One region of the Pseudomonas sp. ASL3 genome, then DNA from elsewhere that is predicted to be linked to it. Evidence: predicted binding sites of a transcription regulator. Region 1 holds the regulator's gene; each other region holds the start of a gene.
The links. The regulator FliA, encoded in region 1, starts transcription of late flagellar genes. The targets are predictions, from matches to a motif close to CTAAAGTTTNNNNNNNNNNNGCCGNTAA.

Region 2: the regulator FliA is predicted to act here: its motif matches at 3,180-3,207, upstream of AC1MEE_RS16090 (methyl-accepting chemotaxis protein).
Region 3: the regulator FliA is predicted to act here: its motif matches at 4,644-4,671, upstream of AC1MEE_RS29555 (methyl-accepting chemotaxis protein).

What each region holds. Positions count from the first base shown of each region.
Region 1 covers NZ_CM155281.1:3,617,397-3,623,379, forward strand. The annotation lists gene AC1MEE_RS16730 (protein phosphatase CheZ) at 1-709, opposite strand, end outside; gene AC1MEE_RS16735 (chemotaxis response regulator CheY) at 729-1,103, opposite strand; gene fliA (RNA polymerase sigma factor FliA) at 1,366-2,106, opposite strand; gene fleN (flagellar synthesis regulator FleN) at 2,103-2,936, opposite strand; gene flhF (flagellar biosynthesis GTPase FlhF) at 3,049-4,371, opposite strand; gene flhA (flagellar biosynthesis protein FlhA) at 4,383-5,983, opposite strand, start outside.
Region 2 covers NZ_CM155281.1:3,480,017-3,485,999, forward strand. The annotation lists gene acnA (aconitate hydratase AcnA) at 1-64, shown strand, start outside; gene AC1MEE_RS16075 (transposase family protein) at 520-861, shown strand; gene AC1MEE_RS16080 (ISL3 family transposase) at 869-1,699, shown strand; gene AC1MEE_RS16085 (ISL3 family transposase) at 1,774-3,012, shown strand; gene AC1MEE_RS16090 (methyl-accepting chemotaxis protein) at 3,240-4,805, shown strand; gene AC1MEE_RS16095 (hypothetical protein) at 5,096-5,761, shown strand.
Region 3 covers NZ_CM155281.1:6,431,409-6,437,391, reverse strand. The annotation lists gene ptsP (phosphoenolpyruvate--protein phosphotransferase) at 1-1,321, opposite strand, end outside; gene cra (catabolite repressor/activator) at 1,964-2,959, shown strand; gene AC1MEE_RS29560 (TatD family hydrolase) at 2,961-3,737, shown strand; gene AC1MEE_RS29555 (methyl-accepting chemotaxis protein) at 3,747-4,451, opposite strand.

The sequences.
Region 1 (5,983 bases):
GCGGACCTTCACCCTGAGACAGATGTTTTTCTTGATCTTTTTCTGTTCGGATCGATTGATGGTCATGTTCGATCCCGGCAAAGCGATCGACCTGGCTGGCCATCAGCACCAGTTTGAGCAGGTTGCTTTCCACTTCCGTGACCAGTTGGGTCACGCGCTTGATCACCTGACCGGTAAGGTCCTGGTAATCCTGAGCCAGCAGAATATCGTTGAGATGGCCGGACACTTCCCGGGTTTCCTTTTCGCTGCGCGACAGGAAACCTTCGACACGCCGAGCCAGCTCACGAAACTCTTCGGCACCGATTTCGCGACGCATGAAGCGCGCCCAATCGGCACTCAAGGCAGCAGCATCGGTGCTGAGCCCACCCATCAAAGGCGTGCTTTGCTCCACCAGATCCATGGTCCGATTGGCCGCGTTCTCGGTCAGCCTGACCACATAAGACAGGCGCTCGGTGGCATCGGTGATCTGCGAGACTTCCTTGGCTTGCGGCATGTTCGGGTCAATTTGAAAATTGACGATCGCACTGTGCAGTTCGCGAGTCAGTTTGCCGACTTCCTGATACAGGCCACGGTCGCGGGTCTGGTTCAGCTCGTGGATCATTTGCACAGCGTCGCCAAACCGGCCATTTTCAAGGCTTTTGACCAACTCGTGTGCGTGTTGCTTCAGGGTCGACTCGAAGTCTCCCATTGATGATTCTGTCTGCTCCATAGAGCCCTCGCGGCGAACATCAGCTATTGACGCGCTCGAAGATCTTTTCGATCTTTTCTTTCAGCACTTGGGCCGTGAAGGGCTTGACCACATAACCGTTCACACCGGCCTGAGCGGCTTCGATGATCTGATCACGCTTGGCTTCAGCCGTTACCATCAACACTGGCAGGTGCTTGAGGCGATCATCGGCACGCACGTGGCGCAACAGATCGATGCCGGACATGCCAGGCATGTTCCAGTCAGTCACCAGAAAGTCGAAGCTACCGCTTTGCAGCATCGGCAGCGCGGTCGTCCCGTCATCCGCTTCAGCCGTGTTGGTGAACCCCAGATCACGCAACAGGTTTTTTATGATCCGCCGCATCGTTGAGAAGTCATCAACGATGAGGATTTTCATGTTCTTGTCCAATTCGACCTCCAAGCAGTCTTTAACGCACTCAGCACCTGAATACGCTGTTCAATCAAAACCGGCACAGCACACAACGGCTGCACGAAAACGACGACGGGCTTGGTAAATCAACAGGTCGGGAAACTGGCACAGCAGGCCCTGAAGGACCTTGACTGACCGGCTCCTGCCTAGTCTTATCTTCTTCGCACGCAACGCTTTGCACAGCCGGCTTACAGTCAGCGCGAAACCACCAAGGGTCGCGCACTGCCTGTCAACGCGCTCGCCATTCCCCCAAACGCCCTCGCAAACGAGCTGCGCACTGGCTGTGTAACTGGCTGACCCGTGATTCGCTGACCCCCAACACCTCACCAATTTCCTTGAGGTTCAGCTCCTCGTCGTAGTACAGCGCCAAGACCAGTCGCTCACGCTCTGGCAAATTGGCAATCGCATCCGCTAGCGCTGCCTGGAAGCGTTCATCCTCCAGGTCGCGCGATGGCTCAAGCTGAGCGCTTGCGCCATCCTCATGCAGTCCCTCATGTTCGCCGTCCTGCAACAGATCGTCGAAACTGAACAACCGACTGCCCAAGGTATCGTTCAAAATCCCGTAATAATCATCGAGACTCAATTGGAGTTCGGCCGCAACCTCGTGATCTTTAGCGTCACGACCGGTTTTAGCTTCAATTGCCCGAATTGCGTCACTGACCATGCGCGTATTTCGATGCACCGAACGCGGGGCCCAATCGCCCTTGCGCACTTCATCGAGCATGGCGCCACGAATGCGGATCCCGGCGTAGGTCTCGAAACTCGCGCCTTTGGTGGCGTCGTATTTGGTCGAGACTTCGAGCAGACCAATCATGCCCGCCTGAATCAGATCCTCGACCTGTACACTGGCCGGCAAACGCGCCAGCAGGTGATAGGCGATGCGTTTGACCAGCGGCGCATAGCGCTCGATCAGCTCGTACTGGGAGTCCTTGGACGCCTTGCTGTACATGCGATAGCCGCTGGCTGTCATAGCACCGGTCCCGCACTCGTCTGATGTACGAGCCGCTCGACGAAAAACTCCAGATGCCCACGCGGGTTGGCCGGCAACGGCCAGGTGTCGACTTTCTGCGCGATGGCCTTGAAGGCCAGGGCGCATTTGGAGCGCGGGAACGCTTCGTACACGGCGCGCTGCTTCTGTACAGCCTTGCGCACGCATTCGTCGTAAGGCACGGCGCCGACGTATTGTAAGGCGACATCCAGGAAGCGATCCGTGACCTTGGTCAACTTGGCGAACAGATTGCGGCCTTCCTGCGGGCTTTGCGCCATGTTGGCAAGCACCCGGAAGCGGTTCATGCCGTAATCGCGGTTGAGCAGTTTGATCAGCGCGTAGGCGTCAGTGATCGAGGTCGGTTCATCGCACACCACCAACAACACTTCCTGGGCGGCGCGCACGAAGCTGACGACCGAGTCGCCAATACCGGCAGCCGTGTCGATCACCAGCACATCGAGGTTGTCACCAATGTCGCTGAAGGCCTGGATCAGCCCGGAATGTTGCGCAGGTGTCAGATGGACCATGCTCTGGGTGCCAGAGGCGGCCGGTACGATACGAATCCCGCCCGGCCCCTGAAGCAGCACGTCGCGCAGCTCACAACGTCCTTCAATCACATCGGCGAGGGTGCGTTTGGGGGTCAGGCCGAGTAAGACATCGACATTTGCCAGACCCAGGTCGGCATCCAGCAGCATGACCCGCCGGCCGAGCTCAGCCAGAGCCAGTGACAAATTCACTGACACGTTAGTCTTACCGACGCCACCTTTGCCGCCAGTCACCGCGATAACCTGTACGGGATGCATGCTGCCCATGTTAGTTCTTTACCTTGTCTTGCTTAGACCGAGGCCACATTACTGGCTGCGCGTACGTTGAATGAACAATGCTCGGCAGACCCTGTATGTAGGTACATTCCAATGTCATGCCTTACCCAACCCGCTTGTTCGGGCTGTGATAAAGATCCGCGAACATATCCGCCATAGCTTCCTCGCTTGGCTCTTCCTGCATTTGCACACTGACCGCACGACTCACCAATTGGTGCCGACGCGGCAAATGCAAATCGTCCGGTATTCGCGGCCCATCCGTGAGGTAAGCCACCGGTAACTCATGACTGATTGCCAGGCTCAATACCTCGCCCAGGCTGGCGGTTTCATCCAGCTTGGTGAGAATGCAGCCCGCCAGACCGCAGCGTTTGTAGCTGTGGTATGCAGCGGTTAGAACCTGTTTCTGGCTGGTAGTTGCCAACACCAGATAATTACGCGCCTTGATTCCGCGACCGGCAAGGCTTTCCAACTGCATACGCAATGCCGGATCGCTGGCTTGCAGGCCGGCGGTGTCGATCAAGACCACTCGCTTGCGCAGCAACGGCTCCAGCGCCTGCGCCAATGACTGACCCGGATCAACGTGGGTGACGGACACATTGAGGATGCGACCCAGCGTTCTAAGCTGTTCCTGGGCGCCGATCCGATAGCTGTCCATGCTCACCAGCGCGATGTTTTGCGGACCATATTTCAATACATACCGCGCCGCCAGTTTTGCCAGGGTCGTGGTTTTGCCCATGCCAGCCGGGCCGACCATGGCGATCACGCCACCCTCTTCCAGAGGCTCGACGTCGGGGGTCGCGATCATCCGCGCCAGGTGGGCCAACAACATACGCCACGCCTGACGGGGCTCTTCAATATCGGTGATCATCGCCAGCAGGTCCCGCGACAGCGGACCCGACAGGCCGATGCGTTGCAAGCGGCGCCACAGGTTGGCCTGCTGCGGACGGCTACCTTGCAGTTGATTCCAGGCCAGAGAGCCGAGCTGCACTTCGAGCAGTTCGCGCAGGCCGTTCAATTCGAAACGCATGGACTCGTAAGCGCGCTGCCCGGCGACTGGCTCAACGGCAGGGGCCGGAGCGACAGGTCGTGGCGGCTCATCGAACGTCGGCTCGATGTGCGTATCGGCAGCGCTCAGCGGCATGCCAGAGAACAATTGGCGATTGATCGATGAGTCGCTGTCGCCACGGGTGCCGAGTTCGGCCTGTGCAGAGACAATGCGCGATTGCGTCTTGCGCAGCTCGTCTTCGAGTTCGATGTTCGGCACCCGCGGCGCCAGCGCGGAAAGCTTGTAATCCAGAGCAGCAGTCAGCTCTACGCCGCCGGCAATCCGCCGGTTACCAATGATGGCTGCATCGGCGCCCAACTCATCACGAACCAGTTTCATGGCTTGACGCATGTCGGCGGCGAAAAAACGCTTAACTTGCATGACTCACTACCTCAGCCGTTGGGCCCGACAGTCGCGACGATCGTGACCTGTTTGGTGTCGGGAATTTCCTGATACGCCAGAACATGCATGTTCGGTACAGCCAACCGTCCAAATCGTGACAGCATGGCGCGAACCGGTCCTGCGACCAACAAAATCACTGGCTGACCCTGCATTTCCTGGCGCTGGGCAGCATCAATCAACGAACGCTGGAGCTTTTCAGCCATGCTTGGCTCAAGAAGAACGCCCTCTTCCTGTCCCTGACCCGCCTTCTGAAGACTATTGAGCAATATCTGTTCCAACCTTGGCTCAAGAGTGATAACAGGCAGCTCCGACTCAACCCCCACAATGCTTTGGACAATAGCGCGGCACAATCCGATCCGCACCGCAGCGACCAACGCGGCGGTATCTTGACTCCGAGGTGCCGCGTTGGCGATCGCCTCGGCGATGCTGCGGATATCCCTGACCGGAACCTGTTCGGCCAGCAATGCCTGCAATACTTTGAGCAGTGCCGAGAGTGACAGGATGCCGGGCACCAGCTCTTCGGCCAGTTTTGGCGAGCCTTTGGCCAGCAACTGCATCAGTTGCTGCACTTCTTCATGACCGATCAGCTCATGGGAGTGTTTGTGCAGGATCTGGTTGAGGTGGGTCGCGACCACCGTGCTGGCGTCCACCACCGTGTAACCGAGGGACTGTGCCTGGCTACGCTGGCTGACTTCGATCCACACTGCCTCCAGACCAAACGCCGGGTCCTTGGCAGTGATGCCATTGAGCGTACCGAAGACTTGCCCTGGGTTGATCGCCAGCTCGCGATCCGGATAAATCTCGGCCTCGGCAAGCGTGACACCCATCAACGTCAGGCGATAAGCGCTGGGCGCCAGATCGAGGTTGTCGCGGATATGCACGGTCGGCATCAAAAAGCCCAGTTCCTGAGAGAGCTTCTTGCGCACCCCCTTGATCCGCGCCAGCAATTGACCACCCTGATTGCGGTCCACCAGCGGGATCAGGCGGTAACCCACTTCCAGACCGATCATGTCGATCGGTGTGACGTCATCCCAACCCAATTCCTTTGAGTCTTGCGCACGCGATGGCGAAGGCAACAACTCCTGCTGGCGCTGGACCTCTTGCAACGCATGCACCTTGACCATGTTCTGCTTCTTCCAGACCAGATAAGCAAAACCGGCGGCCATAGCCCCCAGGCTGATAAAGGAGATGTGCGGCATGCCCGGCACCAGGCCCATGACCACCATCAAGCCCGCTGCCACTGCCAGCGCCTTGGGCGAGGTGAACATCTGCCGGTTGATCAGCTTGCCCATTTCTTCCGAACCGGAAGCACGGGTCACCATGATTGCCGCAGCGGTGGACAACAGCAGTGATGGCAATTGCGCCACCAAACCGTCACCGATGGTCAACAGCGCGTAAACCTTGCCGGCATCGGCGAAGGACATGCCGTGCTGGAAGATACCGACGGCCATGCCGCCAATCAGGTTGATGAACAGAATCAACAGACCGGCGATGGCGTCACCGCGCACGAATTTGCTGGCACCGTCCATCGAACCGTAGAACTCGGCCTCCTGGGCCACTTCCAGACGACGATGCTTGGCCTGAGGCTGAT
Region 2 (5,983 bases), 140 kb from region 1:
AGTCGAGTACTTCAAGGCGGGCGGGATTCTGCACTACGTGCTGCGGCAGTTGATTGCGTCGTAGCTGAAAAGGCCCTTCGCCAACACGTTGGCTCAGTGGAATGCGATTATCGGTAGGAGGGCCCGCCCCGTCTTCGACGCCGCGCTGTTGCGCAGCAAACTGGGGCTCGATTCTGCCCGGAGGGCGTAGGAGCTGACTTGTCTGCGAAGGCCATGCGGCGAGGTATGTCTGACACACCGCAATCCTGTGGGAGATCCCGCCGCGTCTTCGACGCCGCGCTGTCGCGCAGCAAACTGGGGCTCGATTCTGCCCGGAGGGCGTAGGAGCTGACTTGTCTGCGATAAGGGCCGCAGGACCTTCCAGCGATATCGTGTCCAGCCATTTTGCGACTGCTTCGCAGCCGATCGCAGACAAGTCAGCTCCTACAAATTTAAAAATATTCACTTCATATATTTCAATCACTTACAGGTTTTTTGAGGGGCTTCACCGTTTTGAGTGGGTAATCTATTCTCCTCCCCATGAGAGATATTGATTTATATGCCCAAATTCTTGGGCTCCAGGCACCGTGGAAAGTGGTCGCAGTTAACCTTGACCGTGCGTTGGGGCAAGTCGTTGTCGGCGTTGGAGTATCTGATGCTGCTGCGTTCACCTGTCCGCAATGTGGCCTGCACGCTTCGCGTTATGACAAACGCAAACGTCGTTGGCGGCATCTTGATACGTGTCAGTTCGTGACCATTCTAGAGGCTGAGGTGCCCAGAGTTCATTGCGCCGAGCATGGCGTGGTGACTGTCGAGGTCCCGTGGGCAGACGCTGGTTCAGGTTTCACCTTGATGTTTCCAGACAAGCTGGGGCAGCATTGACCGGATCATGGCTCGCGCCGTCAGACGCGGATTGGCGCGTCGAAAACCGTTATCACCGACCCAGATATGTGTGGACGAGACTTCGTTTCAAAAGCGTCGCGAGTACGTCACCGTGGTGACCGACCCCGCAACGGGTCAGGTCTTGCATGTGGAAGACGGCAATCTCACCCAGAGCCTGGAAGCGTTTTATACGAAGCTCAATAGCGACCAGAAGCAAGCTATTACGGGCGTTTCGATGGATATGTGGCCCGCCTTTATCAGCGCGACCCAGCGTCATATTCCGGATGCCATGCACAAAATAGCGTTCGACAAGTTCCATGTGGCCAAGCTGTTGAGTGAGGCGTTGGACAGAGTGCGTCATATGGAGAACCGCGAGTTGCTAAAGGCCGGCTCCACGGTGCTCAAGAACACGAAATACGTCTGGCTCAAGCGGGCTGAGAACATGACTGAGCGACAACAGGCAACCTTCGAGTCGTTGCGAGAGGGTTCGTTGCGTACAGCCAAAGCGTGGGCGATCAAGGATCTGGCCATGCAGTTGTGGCGAGGTAAGGATCGGGATGAGGTCGAACAACAGTGGAACCACTGGCTGGAATGGGCCTTGAACAGTGGGCTGCCACCGATGTGGAAAGTCGCCAAAACGATCAAGCGACGACTGTGGGGCATCGTCAACGCCATCGTGTTGAACCTGCATAACGGTCATGCAGAAAGCATGAACGCACGCATTCAACGGCTCAAGCAACGCTCTTGCGGGTTTCGAAATCGGGAGCGTTTTCGCAATGCCATTTACTTTCATTTTGGTGGTTTGGATTTATACCCGGAACGTCTCCAAAACTCATAACACCCACTTGATCCGGTGAAGCCCCTTTTTTGAGGGGCTTCACCGTTTTGAGTGGGTAATCTATTCTCCTCCCCATGAGAGATATTGATTTATATGCCCAAATTCTTGGGCTCCAGGCTCCGTGGAAAGTGGTCGCAGTTAACCTTGACCGTGCGTTGGGGCAAGTCGTTGTCGGCGTTGGAGTATCTGATGCTGCTGCGTTCACCTGTCCGCAATGTGGCCTGCACGCTTCGCGTTATGACAAACGCAAACGTCGTTGGCGGCATCTTGATACGTGTCAGTTCGTGACCATTCTAGAGGCTGAGGTGCCCAGAGTTCATTGCGCCGAGCATGGCGTGGTGACTGTCGAGGTCCCGTGGGCAGACGCTGGTTCAGGTTTCACCTTGATGTTTGAAGCATTGGTGATCAACTGGATCCAGGAAGCCAGTATTCAGGCGGTCTCGCGTCAACTCCAGACGAGCTGGGGCAGCATTGACCGGATCATGGCTCGCGCCGTCAGACGCGGATTGGCGCGTCGAAAACCGTTATCACCGACCCAGATATGCGTGGACGAGACTTCGTTTCAAAAGCGTCGCGAGTACGTCACCGTGGTGACCGACCCCGCAACGGGTCAGGTCTTGCATGTGGAAGACGGCAACCTCACCCAGAGCCTGGAAGCGTTTTATACGAAGCTCAATAGTGACCAGAAGCAAGCAATTACAGGCGTTTCGATGGACATGTGGCCCGCCTTCATCAGCGCGACCCAACGTCATATTCCGGATGCCATGCACAAAATAGCGTTCGACAAGTTTCATGTGGCCAAGCTGTTGAGTGAGGCGCTGGACAGGGTGCGTCATATGGAGAACCGCGAGTTGCTAAAGGCAGGCTCCACGGTGCTCAAGAACACGAAATACGTCTGGCTTAAGCGGGCCGAAAACATGACCGAGCGGCAACAGGCAACCTTCGAGTCGTTGCGAGAGGGTTCGTTGCGTACAGCCAAAGCTTGGGCGATCAAGGATCTGGCCATGCAGTTGTGGCGAGGTAAGGATCGGGATGAGGTCGAACAACAGTGGAACCACTGGCTGGAATGGGCCTTGAACAGTGGGCTGCCACCGATGTGGAAAGTCGCCAAAACGATCAAGCGACGACTGTGGGGCATCGTCAACGCCATCGTGTTGAACCTGCATAACGGCCATGCAGAAAGCATGAACGCACGCATTCAACGGCTCAAGCAACGCTCTTGCGGGTTTCGAAATCGGGAGCGTTTTCGCAATGCCATTTACTTTCATTTTGGTGGTTTGGATTTATACCCGGAACGTCTCCAAAACTCATAACACCCACTTGATCCGGTGAAGCCCCTTTTTTGACAGAAGCCAACTTGTTGGCGAGACGCTAAATCAGGCGCAGAAATTATCAGACAGCAGCGCAATCTGTGGGATCAGGCTTGCAACTACGCGTCCCGCTGCGAATGAATCGACTCATCAGTCATTTTTAAAACCCGCTCAACCTATCGACCTTGCGGCCGATAACCTGCAAAAGCCTCCTGCGGATCGAAAAGCCCATGCGTAATAACCAGCCTGTCACCCAACGCGAACGGACGTTTCCCGCGCATCAGCGGTTGATCTCCACCACTGACGCCAAAGGTGTAATCACCTATTGCAACGAGGCCTTCGCCGAGATCTGTGGGTTCTCCAAGGAGGAACTGGTTCGAGCACCGCACAATACAGTCCGTCACCCGGATGTGCCCTCAGCGGTTTTCGAGCACATGTGGAACACCCTCAAGCAGGGTCAGCCATGGATGGGGATCGTCAAGAATCGTTGCAAAAACGGCGACCACTACTGGGTCAACGCCTATGTAACGCCGATGTTCGAGAAGAATCAGGTGGTGGGCTATGAATCGGTGCGGGTCAAACCCACCACCGAACAGATCCGTCGCGCGGAAGCCTTGTACCTGCGCGTGAACCAAGGCAAATCAGCGGTTCCTCGTCGGAACCAGTGGTTGCCGGTGCTGCAGGATTGGCTGCCGTTCATCATGGTCAGCCAATTGAGCTTCATGATCGGTGCCTGGTTGAACTCCAACTGGGGTTTCGCCCTGGCCGCCGCACTGTCGGTGCCACTGGGGCTGCTCGGTTTGAGCTGGCAGCAGCGCGGCACCAAGCGCCTATTGCAGTTGGCCGGGCAAACCACCTCGGACCCACTGATCGCCCAGATGTACACCGACAGCCGCGGGCCGCAAGCGCGTCTGGAGATGTCGATCCTCAGCCAGGAAGCACGCCTGAAAACCTGCCTGACTCGCTTGCAGGACACCGCCGAACACCTGAACGATCAGGCCCGGCAATCCGACACCCTCGCCCACGCCAGCTCCTCCGGGCTTGAGCGTCAGCGCGTCGAGACCGAGCAAGTGGCCACCGCCGTCAATCAAATGGCCGCCACCACTCAGGAAGTCGCCAGCCACGTGCAGCGCACCGCCGATGCCACCCAACAAGCCAACCAATTGACCCGTCGCGGTCGTGATATCGCCGGCGAAACCCGCGAAGCAATTCAGCGCCTGTCCGCCGCCGTTGGCGAAACCGGCCTGACCGTGACCCAACTGGCCAAGGACAGCAACGAAATCGGTAGCGTGGTCGACGTGATCAAGGGCATCGCCGACCAGACCAACCTGCTGGCGCTCAATGCCGCCATCGAAGCGGCACGCGCCGGGGAAATGGGCCGGGGCTTTGCGGTGGTTGCCGATGAAGTTCGCCAACTGGCGCAACGCACCACTGAATCCACCGGGCAGATCCACGGCCTGATCGCCAAACTGCAACAAACCGCCAACAGCGCCGTGCAAACCATGGACGCCGGCCACCGCCAGGCAGAAGAAGGCGTCGCCCGGGTTCTGGAGGCTGACAAAGCACTGGTGGGCATCAGCGAAGCGGTAGCCAACATCACCGACATGACCACCCAAATCGCCGCCGCCACCGAAGAGCAAAGCGCCGTCGCCGAGGAAATCAGCCGCAACATCAGCACCATCGCTCAACTGGCCGATAAAACCTCCGACGAAGCCCGCCGCTCGGCGCTGCTGAGCGAAGAACTGACCAGCACTGCGCATACTCAGTACTCGTTGGTGGAGCGGTTTAATCGGTAACAGGTGTTAGTTTTAAAAGAGACCCCGACAGACTTGGTTTGTTGGGGTTTTTTATTGGATAAGTTTTGTAACATTCGAGCAGGCGCCGACCGCCTACACAAACGGATAGTCACTTTCGGATAGTTGACGGTTTTCTCTCGATTCTATTAGTTGATTTAAAGGTAGGGAAATACCTGACAGCCACCTCAACAGTGGCTATCAGATTCTTCTGCCTGACAAAATCAACCATTAACGACCTAGGACCCACGCCACATGAAATTGGCTTACCTATGTCAGAAGGAAATCGAAAAATGAACAATGAACGTCAATTCGGATTGATTGCACCCACCGTACCCATCGCAGATGCCGACGGTCTTATTAAAACCGTAGACCTTGAGAGCGATGTCGTCATCCACCTTCCTGTCTGGTATGGGGCAAAAGAACGCGACACTTATCAATTGCTACTGAACGGCCAACTCGTTGGCAACTTGGAAAGCTTGCCGAATCCAGTGCCTGAAGAAGGGACCGAACTAAGTTTGGTAATTTCCGTGGCCACTCAGCTCAAAGTGGATGGCGCTTACACTGTCGGTTATCGTACGACGACCTTTCCCGGTAACATGCCAACTGACTCCGCGATGACGACAATCCACGTAGACCGCACCCCACCCGGCGCAACCCTGCTCGCCCCCATGATGTTCCCGAACGTCACCTTGGGCGAAACCCTGACGGGCATGGTTCCTGGCTACGCCGGCATGCAAGCAGGCGACATCATCCAAACCCTGTGCAACGACACTCAGGGCCCAACCCTCACCGTACAAGCGGAGAACCTGACGACCTCACCCGTACACATCCAGTTCGAGCGCTCATTCCTGCAAACGCTGGATAGCGATGAAGTAACAATTGGTTACTTGGTCACCGACCGTGCAGGCAACACATCGATCCCATCGCAGCGCGTGAACTTAACACTGCAACTATAAGACAGCTCCTTGTAACCCCACCTAACAAAGCCCTGGCGACTCACTCGCCGGGGCTTTGTTTTTCACCTGCCATAAGCACCTTCCTTTATGCTCGTAGGAATTAACCAATATTTGTAAGTTAACTCCTACAACACTTACACTCACACCTTAGCGACCTACCCAACGAAACAGTCAGCCTTGACAAGCCCACGCACATACTATTACGTAACCTCGCCTCCACCT
Region 3 (5,983 bases), 2.8 Mb from region 1:
GTTCGGCAGCAGTGGACTCGCCACGCTCAGGGAAATCGAAGGTCGGCGGCACCTGAATATGCGCCGGACCCACGGCAATACCGGGGGCTGCGGCGATGGCCTGGATCACGCTGCCATCGGCGGGCGCAATCAGGGCTGGCAGTCGCTCTTCCACCACCGACAAGGCGGCGATGATCGGCGTGGTTTCCTGAGGCAATGCTTCGACCGCCTCGCCCAAACCTTCCTGCACCGCCGCGATCAGCGCTGGCAAGGCATCGGCGGCGATGCTCGGTTCAGCAATGAACTCCAGCATCTGGCCGCGTCGCGCCCCCAGGCTGAGCAGCTTGGTCAGGCTTTTGACCGAGACGGCAGTTTCGCTGCTGTCGACCATGCGCACCCGAATCTCGCCCTCGAAACTTTTGGCCAATTGCGCGAGGATCTTCGCCGGACGAGCGTGCAAACCATGGGCATTGGCCAGCGCAACACACTGACTTGGCCAATCCTCCGGCAGCTCGCCGCCCAACACTGCCAGCACCGCGCGGCTGCTGGTGGCGTGGCCCAGCTCGTGACCCCGGCCTTCGATCAGCAGCGCGCACAAACGCTCGAGCAACGCTTGATGGGCCTCACCGAGGCTGGCGAGACAGAACAAACCATTAAGCGGCTGACCCAGAAAGCGAATCGGCTTGTCCGGCGTGACGAATGCCAGGCCCGGACGCTTGACCGTTTGCTCGCTGTGCAGCCACCACAAACCGTCGCCCAACGGCAACGCCTCGACCTGTTGCAGCACCGCAGCGAAGCCATTGCTGACGCAGTCGGCCTTGCGCAACAGCCGCGCACCGCGCCACACCAGCTCTTCAAAGTCATCCGCCGACACGCCGAGACTGATCATCTGCGCATCGAGGGCCAATTCCTGCGGCGCGCCTTGTAGCAATTTGAGCAGCGACTCGGGATTCTTGGCCTGACGCAGCGCCTCGCCCAGGTCGGTCTCGCCCAGTGCACGCGTGAGTAATTGCAGTAAACGCAAATGTTCGTCGGATTTGGCGGCTATACCTATAGCCAGATAAACGATCTGCCCATCCCCCCAATCCACGCCGTCGGGAAACTGCAACAGGCGCACGCCGGTGGCGAACACCAGATCACGGGTTTCGGGAGTGCCATGGGGGATGGCGATACCCTGGCCGAGGAAGGTCGAGCCTTGTGCTTCACGGCCCTGCAAACCCTGAAGATAACCCTCGGCGACCAGGCCATCGGTCTCCAGTTTGCCGGCGAGCAGGTGCAATGCGGCGGACTTATCCACAGCCGTCTGGGCCATGGATATTTGCTCTACGGTGAGTTCGAGCATGCCTTTCTCCTGTGTGGCACCCGTTGGGCGCCTGTTTCTTGTTTTAGGAACCGTTTGACAAAAACTGTTTGAATTGAGCGACAGCTTAGGCGACGAAGAGATAACTGTCTGACAGCCCCTGTTCATTGATTACGGCAGAAATTTTATTTGCTGAATCGTTTAATCTATCAAGAGTGGCACGTTACTCGATAATCTCTTGCCGTTGAAGCCCTACCGTCAGATGACCGAGGGAAGTTTTTGTAAGACGCGTATGAAAAGCTTAGAGCTTCGTCAGGAACGATGATCTCAAACCATGTAGGAGCGGGCTTGCCCGCGATAGCGGTGTAGATGACACATCGCGTCAAGCTGATCGCAGGCAAGCCAGCTCCTATCAAACATCCTTTAAATCCTTGGTTTTAAAAGATTATTTTTGGATGTACCGGATCCACTGTGGGAGCGAATTCATTCGCGAATAGGGTCTATCAGGCGCCCACGATGCTGGATGTGCCGACGCCTTCGCGAATGAATTCGCTCCCACGGGGATTCAGGGTGAACCCAGCACCGTGTTTGCTGCACGACAGCGCGGCGTCGAAGACGGGGCGGGATCTCCCACAGATCGGCGCGCTACGCACTCAAATACTCAAAAACAAAAAGGAACTCGGGTTGAAACTCAGTGATATTGCCCGTCTGGCCGGTGTGTCAGTTACCACCGCCAGCTATGTGATCAACGGCAAGGCCGAACAGCAGCGCATCAGCAGCGCTACGGTCGAGCGCGTGCGCAAGGTGGTCGAGCAGCATGACTTCCGCCCCAACCCTCAGGCCGCCGGTTTGCGCAGCCGTCACACCCGCACCCTCGGCTTTATCCTGCCGGACCTGGAAAACCCCAGCTACGCACGCATCGCCAAGCTGTTGGAGCAAGGCGCCCGCGCCCACGGTTATCAACTGCTGATCGCCAGTTCCGATGACGCACCCGCCAGCGAGCTGCAATTATTGCAGCTGTTTCGCGCCCGGCGCTGCGATGCGTTGTTCGTCGCCAGCTGCCTGCCGGAAAGCGACGATAGCTACCGCGAGCTGCAAAAAGCAGGTCTGCCAATTATCGCCATCGACCGGGAAATGGACGCCACACGTTTCTGCTCGGTGGTCAGCGACGACCATGACGCCAGCCTGCAGCTCACGCGCAGTCTGCTAAAGCCACAGCCGCGGCATATCGCGCTGATCGGTGCGCGTCCTGAATTGAGCGTCAGCCAGGCCCGTGCCGCCGGCTTTCAACACGCGCTTACCGGCTTCAGCGGCACGGTGATACTCGATCATGGCGAAGCCTTCAGCCGCGCTTGCGGTCTGCGTCTGGCTGGCGATTTGCTCGAACGCCTGGGTCAGTTACCCGATGCGCTGATCACCACGTCCTACGTACTGTTACAGGGCATTTTCGATCTACTGCAAAGCCGCGCCCTCAACCCCGCACAATTGCACCTGGGCACGTTCGGCGATACGCAGTTATTGGATTTCCTGCCACTGCCGGTCAACGCCATGGCCCAGCAGCACCAGTTGATTGCCGACAAAGCGCTGACACTGGCGCTGGCGGCCGTGGAAAAGGATGACTACCAACCCGGCGTCCATGCCATCGCGCGGACGTTCAAACAACGGATTCACGAGGTCTGAGCTGGTGTTGATCGATACCCACACCCACCTGGATTTCCCGGATTTCGACGCTGATCGCGAGACGCTTCTGTCGAACTGCCGGGCCTTGGGCGTAGAGCGCCTGGTAGTGTTGGGCGTGTATCAGCGCAATTGGCAGCGCGTGTGGGATCTGGTGCAAAGCGATACCGGACTGTACGCCGCGTTCGGCCTGCATCCGCTGTATATCGATGAACATCGCCCCGAGGATCTGACCGAACTGGGCGACTGGCTGACGCGCTTGAAGGGCCATCGACAACTCTGTGCCGTCGGCGAAATCGGGCTGGATTATTACCTCGAAACCCTGGACCGCGAGCGCCAGCAAGCGGTTTTCGAGGCGCAGCTGCAACTGGCGGCGGACTTCCAATTGCCCGCCCTGTTGCACGTGCGGCGCAGCCACGCGGCGGTGATCGCCACGCTCAAACGCTACAAGCTCGAACGCAGCGGAATCATCCATGCCTTTGCCGGCAGCCGGGAAGAGGCGCGCGAGTACATCAAGCTGGGGTTCAAACTCGGCTTGGGCGGCGCCGCGACCTGGCCGCAAGCACTGCGCATGCACCGGGTCATCGTTGATCTGCCGCTGGACAGCGTCGTGCTGGAAACCGACGCCCCGGACATGGCCCCCGCGATGTATCCGAACCAGCGCAACAGCCCTGAACATCTACCCGATATTTGCCTGGCCCTGGCTGAGTTGATGGGCGTACACGCCGATGATCTGGCCGACGCCAGTACCCGCAACGCCTGCCAGTTGTTCAACTGGTAGGCGTCAGACTCAAACCCGAAACGCGCTGATCAACTGCTTCAGCTGCACCACCTGCGCAGACAGCTGACGACTGGCGTGCTCGGTCTGATTCGCCCCCTCGGCCGTGCGTTCGCCGGCGCGGTTGATCTCGACGATGTTTCGATCGATATCGTGGGCCACCGCTGTTTGCTGTTCCACGGCAGCCGCGATCTGCTGGTTTTGATCGACGATCATGCCTACCGCGCCGAGGATATTTTCCAGCGCCTGCTGGACCTTTTCCGATTGCCCCACCGTGCCGTTGGCCACCTCATGGCTGACGCCCATGGCCTTGACCGCCGCACCAACGCCGCCCTGCAATTTGGCGATCATCTTTTCGATTTCTTCGGTGGACTGCTGGGTGCGTTTGGCGAGGGTGCGTACCTCATCGGCGACCACCGCAAACCCTCGGCCCTGCTCACCCGCGCGAGCAGCTTCGATGGCGGCGTTGAGCGCCAGCAGGTTGGTTTGCTCGGCGATGCTCTTGATCACATCCAACACACGGCTGATGGATGAGCTGTCACTGGCCAGTTGATTGATGACCAGCACCGACTGATCTATCTCATTGGCGAGCCGGGCGATGCTGCCCTGCTGCGATTCGACCAGCCCCCGACCACTCACGGTTTCCTGATTGACGCTGTGCGCGCTGCTCACCGCCGCTGCCGCACTGCGCGCCACTTCCTGCGCGGTCGCCGACATCTGGTTCATGGCGGTGGCCACTTGTTCAATCTGGCTGCGCTGCCCCGCCACCGCCTGATTGCTGACCGCCGACACCGACTCGACCTGGCTGGCCTGGCGTTCGACCTCGGCAACGGTCTTGCTCACCAACTCGATCAGATCATGAATCTTCACCACGGTACCATTGAACACCAGGCCCAACTCGCCCAGTTCGTCACGGCTGTGGGCCGTAAAACTGGCGGTCATATCGCCCGCCGCCACCTTGTCCATGACCTCGCCCAGCCGTTTCAAGGTGGTCCGGGTCGAGGCATAGAAGCCGCTGTAGAGGTAAACGATCAGCAAAAAGACCAGAGCCAATGCCGCCACCAGAAAAACCATGTGCAGGCGGTTTTCCTCCAGTCGCTGCTGCAATTCCTGCCCCAGGAAAGTCAGAGTTGCGTCATTGAATTGATAGGTCTGCGCCATCAACCCAGTGGTCTGCTCATAAAATTTCTGCCATGGCGTGTCCAGGGTGTCAGCCATGACCACCTTATTTTCGAACAGCTCGCTGCTTTGTTTGAGTGTCGCCTGGCTGGCTTTGGCCAGCGCTTCCAGCGTCTTGCGCGCGGCGGGACTGGCGTCCAGGGCATCCTGCAGCTTCAGGCCGTAATCCGCCTGAAGTTTTTCCAGATTCTGTAGCAGCTCATCGAAATGGGTGCTCGCCGAGGAGTTGAGCATGCCTTGGCCCAACGAATACGAGCCCATGGCGCGGCCATCGCCAATGCTCTGCGTGACCATCGGCGTGACGCTGGTGACCAGTTCGGTCAGTTGCCGCACATCGCTGCTGCCGTCCTGGCTGAGACCGGCCTGGCTGACCACGACTTTGCTGAACGTTTGGGCTTTGTTCAGCAGTCGCCCCATCATGTCGCTTTTGCTTTGCAGCGAAGATTCACCCTGCTGCGCCTTGAAATCAGCGATCAACTCGTCACGCTTACTATTGAACGCGGCGACCTGTGCCGGATCTTCCGCCAGCGGTGTCAGGCCCTGCAACGTACCCAGCAGCGTGGTCTCCAGGGCGGAGATACGCGTGTTCAACTCCTCGAATCGCCCGGTTTGACCAAGCACCGCGTTGATCTCGACCAGACCGGTCAAGGTTTCAAGATCCCGACTCAGGTTCAGACTGGTCCCCACCAGCTCAAGGCTTTGCAACTCGGTGCGGGTGCCGACGAACTCGCGATAGGAATCACGCACCAGATAAAAGTTGGTGACCGCCATGGGCAAGAAAAACAGGATGCTGATGAGGGTGAACTTCATCGCGAAGCTCAGACGGTTCATCAACGCGATGGCCGGATACAAAAGGCTCTTCACAAGAAGTCTCCCTTTTCTTTTATTTTTATTGGGTGCTGCCAGTCATCAAATAGCGCAAAGCCACCCTTTGGCGATGTGACCTGTATACCTGATATCGAGTTGGGGTTTTGTAACTAAAGGTAAACGGGATGGGAGGAGCGGAGACAATGCAGAGCTGTTCGCAGGCAAGCCTGCTTCCACAGATTCATGCCGGGCACAAATCCTTG